Regions from separate parts of the Bradyrhizobium sp. AC87j1 genome, predicted to be linked through region 2. Evidence: predicted binding sites of a transcription regulator. Region 2 holds the regulator's gene; each other region holds the start of a gene.

Region 1 (2,200 bases), on a different contig from region 2:
GCGAGCACCGGACCACCGGTATCGTAGAAAGCGACGGCCTCGCCGGTCGCCTTTAGCCGGCGCGAAAAACCGAGCGCGTCGTAAAAAGCGATGCTGGCGCGGATATCGCTGACGCCGAGCGTGATGACAGTGAGCCGCGGCACCGGCGAGTGAAGTTCCTTGACCATGCGACGCCTCTTCCACTTCCCGATCAGAACAGGCTGAGCTGATCGCCGTTCCGCTTCGGCCGGGCAAAGTGATCGGTCGTCAGCTTGGAGCGCCGCTTGTTGAGGCCGAGCCTGTCGCAGGCGATCTCGAAGCGGCGGCCGATGGTCCAGGCCATTGGTCCGGTGCCCTTCATCCGCTCGCCCCATTTCGCATCGTAGTCGCGGCCGCCGCGCATGTCGCGGATCAGGGTGAAGACGTGGCGATAGCGATCGGGATAGTTTGCCATCAGCCATTCGCGGAAGAGATCGCGCACCTCCAGCGGCAGCCGCAGCAGCACATAGGAGGCTTCCTTGACGCCGGCATGGGCGGCAGCATCGAGGATGCGCTCGATCTCGGAATCGTTCAGCGCGGGGATCACGGGCGCGACCATCACGGTGGTCGGGATGCCGGCGTCCGACAGCTGCTTCAGCGCCTCCAGCCGCTTCGGCGGCGTCGAGGCGCGCGGCTCCATGGTGCGCGCGAGCTTCGGATCGAGCGAGGTGACCGAGATCGCGACCTTGGCGAGGTTGCGCTTGGCCATCCGCGCGAGAATGTCGATGTCGCGCACCACCAGCGCCGACTTGGTAACGATGCCGACGGGATGGCCGGCACGCTCGAGAACCTCGAGGATGCCGCGCATGATTTTGCGCTCGCGCTCGATCGGCTGATAGGGATCGGTGTTGGTGCCGATCGCGATCATCCGGGGCTCATAGCCGGTCGCGGCGAGCTCTTTCTCCAGCAGCGCCGGCGCCTCGGGCTTGACGAACAGTTTTGACTCGAAGTCGAGCCCCGGCGACAGGCCGAGATAGGCATGGGTCGGCCGCGCGAAGCAATAAACGCAGCCATGCTCACAGCCGCGATAGGGATTGATCGAGCGATCGAAGCCGATATCGGGGGAGTCGTTGCGGGTGATCACCTTGCGCGAGGTGTCGACGCCGACACTGGTCTTGAACGGCGGCAGCTCTTCCAGGCTCTGCCAGCCGTCGTCGAAAGCGACGCGCGCCTCGGCCTCATAGCGGCCGCTGGCATTCGACTGTGCGCCCCGCCCTCGCCTGCGCGCGCGGTCGATGGCGACGCCAAGTTCTGGAAAGTCAGAGTCCACACCCGCCGGCTCGGAGGGTGCCTTGACCGGCGGGTGTTTGAGAGCATGAGAGGATGCTGCTGGGCTCATGAAGCCAAGATAGCACGACAACGGAACAAATCAAGAACACAAACAAAAAATGGGAAAACAACCCCATGCAAAGTAGCCGCCCAAATTTCGGGCGCGGTCCTTTGACCTCACGCAACACGCCGGTCGCAACGATTTCGTTTGATGCCGGCCAGGGATCAATCGTCGCGGAACAATGTTGGTGACGATCGCCGGGTGAAGGTCAAGGAACATGACAAATCAACAACAGTCGGCCGCGGCAAGCAGCAACCTCGACCTCCTCGATCGCTACTGGCGCGCCGCCAACTACCTCTCCGTCGGGCAAATCTACCTGCTCGACAATCCGCTGCTGCGCGAGCCCTTGCGGGCCGAGCACATCAAGCCGCGCTTGCTCGGCCATTGGGGCACGACGCCCGGCCTGAACTTCATCTACGCCCATCTCAACCGCGTCATCCGCGCGCTCGATATCAGCGTGCTCTATATCTGCGGTCCCGGCCATGGCGGGCCGGGCATGGTCGCCAACACCTATCTGGAAGGCAGCTACAGCGAGATCTATCCCGACATCGCGCGCGACACGGACGGATTGCGCAAGCTGTTCAGGCAGTTCTCCTTTCCCGGCGGCATTCCGAGCCACGCGGCGCCGGAAACGCCGGGCTCGATCCACGAAGGCGGCGAGCTCGGCTACGCGCTGGTGCACGCCTATGGTGCGGCGCTGGACAATCCTGATTTGATCGTGGCTTGCGTGGTCGGTGACGGCGAAGCGGAAACCGGTCCGCTCGCGGCCTCCTGGCACTCCAACAAGTTCCTGAACCCCACCCATGACGGCGCAGTGCTGCCGATCCTGCATCTGAACGGCTACAAGATTGC
Region 2 (2,200 bases):
TGGAAGATCGCGATGCGGCCCGGCAAGCCGATGATGCACGGACGCTTAGGGACGATGGGCGTCATCGGCCTGCCCGGCAATCCCGTGTCGTCCTATGTCTGCGCCTTCCTGTTCATGGTGCCGCTGATTCGCGCCCTGTCGGGCCGTTCGGTGATTCATCACCATCGCGAGCGCGTCGTGCTGGGCCGCGATCTCGGCGCCAACGACCAGCGCGAGGATTATCTGCGCGCGCGCCTGGAGCTGCGCGACGACGGCACGCTCGTCGCCCTTCCCGTCAGCCATCAGGACTCCTCTCTGCTTGCGAATCTTGCTGCAGCACAGGTACTTCTCGTGCGCGCACCGTTTGCGCCAAAGGCCGAGGCCGGCAGCCCTTGCGAGGTGCTGCGGCTCCCCGTCTGACCTGCGCGGCCACACGCATTCCGCGCGCTCCGTCTTGTTCACGCTAAATTAAGCAGTTGCGGAACATGTATCGAACATATAGTGTCCGTTCATGATTTGTTTCGAGGATGTAGCGGCTTATCGCTGAATTCATCGTCTCGGAATCGAACGACATCAACCGGGGGACTTTGGTCGAGATGTTAACGCGCAAACAATACGAGCTTCTGCGGTTCATCAGCGAACGCTTGAAGGAAAGCGGCGTGCCGCCGTCCTTCGACGAGATGAAGGATGCACTCGACCTGCGCTCGAAGTCAGGCATCCACCGCCTGATCACCGCGCTCGAAGAGCGCGGCTTCATCCGCCGCCTGCCCAACCGCGCCCGGGCCATCGAAGTGATCAAGCTGCCGGAGCTCCAGGCTGCCGCCGGCAACCGACGCGGCTTCACGCCAAGCGTCATCGAGGGCAATCTCGGCAAGGTGCGCGCGAGCTCCAGCCCGTCCGCAGACGAGGGCGAGCGACCCGTTGCGGTGCCGGTGATGGGCCGAATCGCGGCCGGCACCCCGATCGAGGCATTGCAGACCCGCAGCCACACCATCAGCGTGCCGCCCGACATGCTCGGCTCCGGCGAGCATTACGCGCTCGAAGTGCGCGGCGATTCCATGGTCGAGGCCGGCATCCTCGACGGCGACATGGCGTTGATCCAGCGCAACGAGAGCGCCGATACCGGCGATATCGTGGTGGCGCTGATCGACGACGAGGAAGCCACGCTCAAGCGCTTCCGCCGCCGCGGCGCCTCGATCGCACTGGAGCCCGCCAATGCCGCTTACGAGGTGCGCATCCTGCCGCCAAACCGCGTGAAGATTCAGGGCAAGCTGATCGGGCTTTACCGCAAGTACTGATACCGGAACTACTCATACCGGAAGTAGTCAGCGCCTCGCGCGCGCCTTCGATCGGCATCGCCGATCAGAGATCGGAGCGGATGATGGTCCGCTCCGGCGGGATAGCCCTTCTGGTACTGCACAGATTGTCCGGCCCCTCCTCCTTTCGCGACATCCTCGGTAGGCCGCGCGAAGCAACATCGCTTCGCGGCCTTTCGAGTTCGAGGGAGACAGCCCAAATGCGCCAGATCGTTTGAGCGCAGCCGCAGCGACGCTGGTTGCATCATCATGTCGGCAAGGACACGGCCGTGATCTAGAAAATCCGCAACGACCGCGTACACAGCCGAGCTGACGATACTCGGGCTGGCTGGTTTCGCCGGTCGTTGACGCGCGCCTGCCAAATGCACGGAAGCCGACTTTGTTCCTATCGAATTCGGAAAAGATGGAAAAGATAATGTGATCGGGGCTCGCGGATCCCAGCCGTAGATTTGCCTACAACCAAGCAGACCGTCACGTGCTTCCACTCTGGTAGGGGCCTGCGCCTCCGAAAGAGGTGCGGGTCGCTATCTCTGCATTGAGGAGCACCCGATGTGTGACTACAGCCTGCATGCCGTCGCGACGCGCCCCGCAGAAGTCGGCGAGACGATCGTCACGACAACATTCCGCGGCACCTCGACCCGCGGCTTCGCCTCCGAAGCCGATCTCTCCGTCGCGGTCTGCCTGCTGCCGGGAACGGAGCTCGCTTTCGCCGACAACGTCCGTTACGACAACCGCTGGATCTGGACGCGCACCGTCAACTCCCGCGTCGGCAAGTTCGGCAAGATCGATCCGCACATTCCCGATCGCCATCATGATGCGATTGAATTCCCGGACGGCAAATCCGTGCTGGTGACGCAGCTCGTCGAAGGCCAGCGCGCAACCGTGCTGCAACTGCCCGTGACCCA
Region 3 (2,200 bases), on a different contig from region 2:
GTCGGCGGCGCCATAAGGCACCCAGCGGCAGGAGAACGAGATGTAACCGCCCTCATAGGCCTGCACCGCCAGGAATTTCACGACTTTGCCATAGCGCGCGCAGTGATCGACTGCGGCCTGGCGCGCATCGACCTGGGTGGCCATCGAATAGGCGATGATGCCGCCGGTGTCGTTGCCCTTGAACGGCGGCACATAGTCGGCGCGCGCCGACTGGCTCGCCGTCATACCCGAGACAACCAGGCTGGCGAGAAGACCCGCGGCCGCAATGATTCGCATTCCCGTCACTCCAATTGGCTGGCGGGCAGTTTACGGTGCCGGGAGGGAAGTGAAAAGAACGGAAGCCCTGCCAACCACGAAGTTGTGGTCAACTCCTGGCGAAGTGTTGCCGCGCTGCACTTGACCTCCCCCGGCCTTCGCGGCACCGTCCAACCTTCGCAAGACTTTAGCTGTCCGGATTGACCATGCGCGCCCCCTTCCTGAAATTGCTCCGCTATGCCGCCGTGCTCGGCCTCATGTTCGGAGCGATGTCGCTCGGTGAGGCCAGGGCCGCCAATCCGCTCGAGCTGAACTTCTGGCTAAGCGGACCGCGCTATGACGGCGCCGTCGCCGATTGCGACCGGGCGCTGCCGACCATCGCCACCCAGTTCTGGGAAAAGGAAAGCACGTTCTGGAATTCCTCGTTGAGGATCACCGGCTTCTCCGCCGTTCGCGAGACCGCATTCCGGCCCTGGCAGTCCGACAATATTCCGCGCCGCTATTGCACCGGCGAGGCCATGCTCACTGATGGCAAGGTGCGCAAGGTGCACTTCTCGATCATCGAGGATGGCGGCTTCGCCGGCTATGGCAACGGCGTCGAATGGTGCGTGGTCGGACTCGACCGCAACTGGGCCTATAATCCGGCCTGCCGCGCCGCCAAGCCCTAGCTAAACAAGCCCTGATTCGGGCCGATCAGGCGACCGGATGACGGCCGCCCGAATTTTGTTCTTGAAATGTTCCCATCGCCTGCTAGGCTTCCTCGCACAGTCTAGTTGAGGGGCGTCGCCATGTTTCATTCCAGATTGCATTTGTTTTCCCGTCTCGTGATCTCCCTGACCCTTGCCGCCGGACTGGCCTTGCTCGCCGGCAGCGCAAATGCCCAGGACAAGCGGCAGAACGCGCCCGGCGAATTCGACTTCTATGTGCTGTCGCTATCGTGGTCGCCCTCGTTCTGCGAGGAGGCGGCCGAGCGTGGAGGCCGCTCGCAAATCCAGTGCAGCGGTCGGCCCTACGCCTTCGTGGTGCATGGGCTGTGGCCGCAATATGAGAATGGCTTCCCGGAATATTGCCAGCGGCCCGCACCGCGGCTGAACCGCAGCATCGTTTCCTCGATGCTCGATTTGATGCCGGCGCCGGGCCTGATCTTCAACGAATGGGACAAGCACGGCACCTGCTCCGGCCTCGAGGGCCGCAGCTATTTCGAGACGATCCGCAAGGCGCGCGCTGCGATCAAGATCCCGGCCGAATATCTCGATTTGTCGCAGGCCAAGACGGTGGCGCCGGCGGAGGTCGAAGAGGCCTTCATCAAGGCCAATCCGGGGCTGAGCAATGCCGCCGTCTCGGTCACCTGCAACCGGACGCGGCTGTCCGAGGTCCGTATCTGCCTCAGCAAGGACCTGCAATTCCGCGCCTGCGACGAGATCGAACGCCGCACCTGCCGCCGCGATCAGGTCACCATGCCGCCGATCAGGGGCGGTTGAGCTCGACTTCTCAGACCGTCATTCCGGGGCGCGCGAAGCGCGAACTATGATGCGCAGTTGCGCATCTGAGAATCCATCGACCCGCGCGGCCCGGTGGTGCAATGGATTCCGGGCTCGGTGCTACGCACCGCCCCGGAATGACGGGAGTTACTTTCATCGTGCGATGTCGTAACTCTTCGCCATGAATTACCGCCACGCCTTCCACGCCGGCAACTTCGCCGATGTCATCAAGCACATCGTGCTGGCGCGCATCATCACCTATCTGCAGGACAAGCCGGGGGCGTTCCGCGTCATCGACACCCATGCCGGCGCCGGCCTCTACGATCTCGACAGCGACGAGGCGCGCCGGGGCGGCGAATGGCTGACCGGCATCGCGCGGCTGATACAGGCACGCCTGTCGAACGAGACCCTGGCGCTCGTACAACCCTATCTCGACATCGTCCGCGCCTTCAATCCGAAGGGTG
Region 4 (2,200 bases), on a different contig from region 2:
CGAACGCGCTGAACTCGTCGAGCGCTTCCTGGGTCTTCAGCGTCTTCGGCGTCAGCACGGGAATGCCGAGCTTTCGCGCAGCTTCTTCGACCGGGGTTGGCTGCAAGTGCAGGCCGCGCCGCCCGCCGGGCTTCGGCGCGCGGGTGTAGACGGCGACGATCTCATGGCCATGCGCGACCAGCTCGAGCAGCGTCGGCACGGAGAAATCGGGCGTGCCCATGAAGATCAGGCGGAGGGGCATGACAAGGACTCAGATGCGTTCCCTCCCCCCTGTGGGGGAGGGTTAGGGAGGGGGGTGCCACACGACGCGCTCTCGCGGATTGAGCGCGGACTAGTTCTTCGCCCCAGACAAACCTTTTCCTGGGCTACCCCCCTCCCCCGCCCTCCCCCACAAGGGGGGAGGGAGCAGAGCGGAGTGCTTGGCTACGAAACACTTACTCCGCGCGCTTGGCGGCTTTCTCGAACTTCTTCATCACGCGGTCGCGCTTGAGCTTTGACAGATAATCGACGAACAGGACGCCGTTGAGGTGGTCGATCTCGTGCTGGATGCAGGTGGCATAGAGGCCTTCGGCGTCCTCCTCGTGTACCTTGCCGTCGAGATCGGTGAAGCGCACGCGCACCTTCGCAGGGCGCTCGACCTCCTCGTAATATTCGGGGATCGAGAGGCAGCCTTCCTCGTAGACCGACAGCTCCTCGGACGAGGCGATGATCTCGGGGTTGATGAAGACGCGCGGCAGCGGCGTGGTCTCGCCGTTCTCGTCGCGCTTGGCGAGGTCCATGGTGATCAGCCGCAGCGGCTGCGCGATCTGGATCGCGGCGAGGCCAATGCCGGGCGCGTCATACATGGTCTCGAACATGTCGTCGGCAAGCTTGCGGATCTCGGCCGTAACCTTCTCGATCGGCTTGGAGACCAGACGCAGCTGCCTGTCGGGCAGGATGATGATTTCTCTGAGGGCCATGGCCGCGATTTAAGCCCCATGCCGGATGCGGTCAATGCGGAGAGGAACCCCGTTAACCCCTCGCTAACCATAAAACTTCAGCTTTCGTTAACCATAAAAATTAGGGGGCCGTTAACCGCTCTCGTTCCCTCTTCGTTCGCGGGAGTCCAGCGAATCGGCTAGAAGGGCGGAATGAACGAGATCATTTTCATGCTGGGCGACTGGCCGGTGCGCACCATCGATGCGCTGATCGGCTTCGGCGCCCTCGTCCTCATCCTCCTGGTGGTAATCGCCGTCGTGATCGGCCGCTCGGGCCGGCGCGGCGCGGAACTCGCGATGGCGCATGCGATCCGGGCCGACGAGCTTGAGGAGCGCCTCAGCGAGGTGCTGCGCGCCCAGAGCGAATCCTCTGGGAGGGTCGACGCCATGACCCAGGCGCTGGCCGGACGCCAGGCCGAGATGGCGCGCGCGGTCAACGAGCGGCTCGATTCGGTGACTCATCGCGTCGGCCAATCGATGGAGCACTCGACCCGCAACACCATGGAAAGCCTGCGCGCGCTGCACGAGCGGCTCGGCATCATCGACAGCGCCCACAAGAACCTCACCGATCTCACCACCCAGGTGACGACCCTGCGCGACGTGCTCGCCAACAAGCAGTCGCGCGGCGCCTTCGGCCAGGCGCGGATGGAGGCGATCGTCCAGGACGGCTTGCCGAAGGGCGCCTATGAGTTCCAGTTCACGCTCTCGACCGGCAAGCGGCCGGACTGCGTCGTGTTCCTGCCCGACCAGCGCCCGCTCTGCATCGACGCGAAATTTCCGCTGGAGGCGATGACGGCGCTGCACGACGCCCGCACCGACGAGGAGCGGCGCGTCGCCACGCAGCGGCTGCGCGGCGACGTGATGAAGCATGTCAGCGACATCGCGGAAAAATATCTCGTCACCGGCGAGACCCAGGAGATGGCGCTGATGTTCGTGCCGTCGGAATCGGTCTATGCCGAGATCCACGACGGTTTCGACGACGTGATCCAGAAGGCCTATCGCGCCCGCGTGGTGCTGGTGTCGCCCTCGCTGCTGATGCTCGCGATCCAGGTGATGCAGCAGATCATGAAGGACGCGCGCATGCGCGATGCCGCCGACCAGATCCAGACCGAAGTGATCAAGCTCGGCGACGATCTCGGCCGCCTTCGCGACCGCGTGGTCAAATTGCAGAAACACTTTTCCGATGCGAACGAGGACGTCCGCCAGATCCTGATCTCCGCCGA

Evidence for each region. The regulator LexA, encoded in region 2, represses DNA repair genes until DNA is damaged. The targets are predictions, from matches to a motif close to TGTTCNNNNTGTGTTCNG.
Region 1: CV770_RS14690 (PA0069 family radical SAM protein) is a predicted target of LexA. The motif match lies at 1,379-1,396, and genes of this name have one in related genera.
Region 3: CV770_RS30255 (ribonuclease T2 family protein) is a predicted target of LexA. The motif match lies at 980-997, and genes of this name have one in related genera.
Region 4: def (peptide deformylase) is a predicted target of LexA. The motif match lies at 1,082-1,099, and genes of this name have one in related genera.

Annotation. Positions count from the first base shown of each region.
Region 1 covers NZ_PTFE01000023.1:53,539-55,738, reverse strand. Annotated here, with positions in the region: gene CV770_RS14695 (VOC family protein) at 1-167, opposite strand, end outside; gene CV770_RS14690 (PA0069 family radical SAM protein) at 191-1,357, opposite strand; gene CV770_RS14685 (phosphoketolase family protein) at 1,566-2,200, shown strand, end outside.
Region 2 covers NZ_PTFE01000005.1:85,789-87,988, reverse strand. Annotated here, with positions in the region: gene CV770_RS05170 (molybdopterin molybdotransferase MoeA) at 1-399, shown strand, start outside; gene lexA (transcriptional repressor LexA) at 576-1,277, shown strand; gene CV770_RS05160 (hypothetical protein) at 1,845-2,200, shown strand, end outside.
Region 3 covers NZ_PTFE01000077.1:18,185-20,384, reverse strand. Annotated here, with positions in the region: gene CV770_RS30265 (hypothetical protein) at 1-276, opposite strand, end outside; gene CV770_RS30260 (hypothetical protein) at 462-923, shown strand; gene CV770_RS30255 (ribonuclease T2 family protein) at 1,044-1,736, shown strand; gene CV770_RS30250 (23S rRNA (adenine(2030)-N(6))-methyltransferase RlmJ) at 1,918-2,200, shown strand, end outside.
Region 4 covers NZ_PTFE01000186.1:300-2,499, reverse strand. Annotated here, with positions in the region: gene fmt (methionyl-tRNA formyltransferase) at 1-241, opposite strand, end outside; gene def (peptide deformylase) at 435-959, opposite strand; gene CV770_RS40250 (DNA recombination protein RmuC) at 1,131-2,200, shown strand, end outside.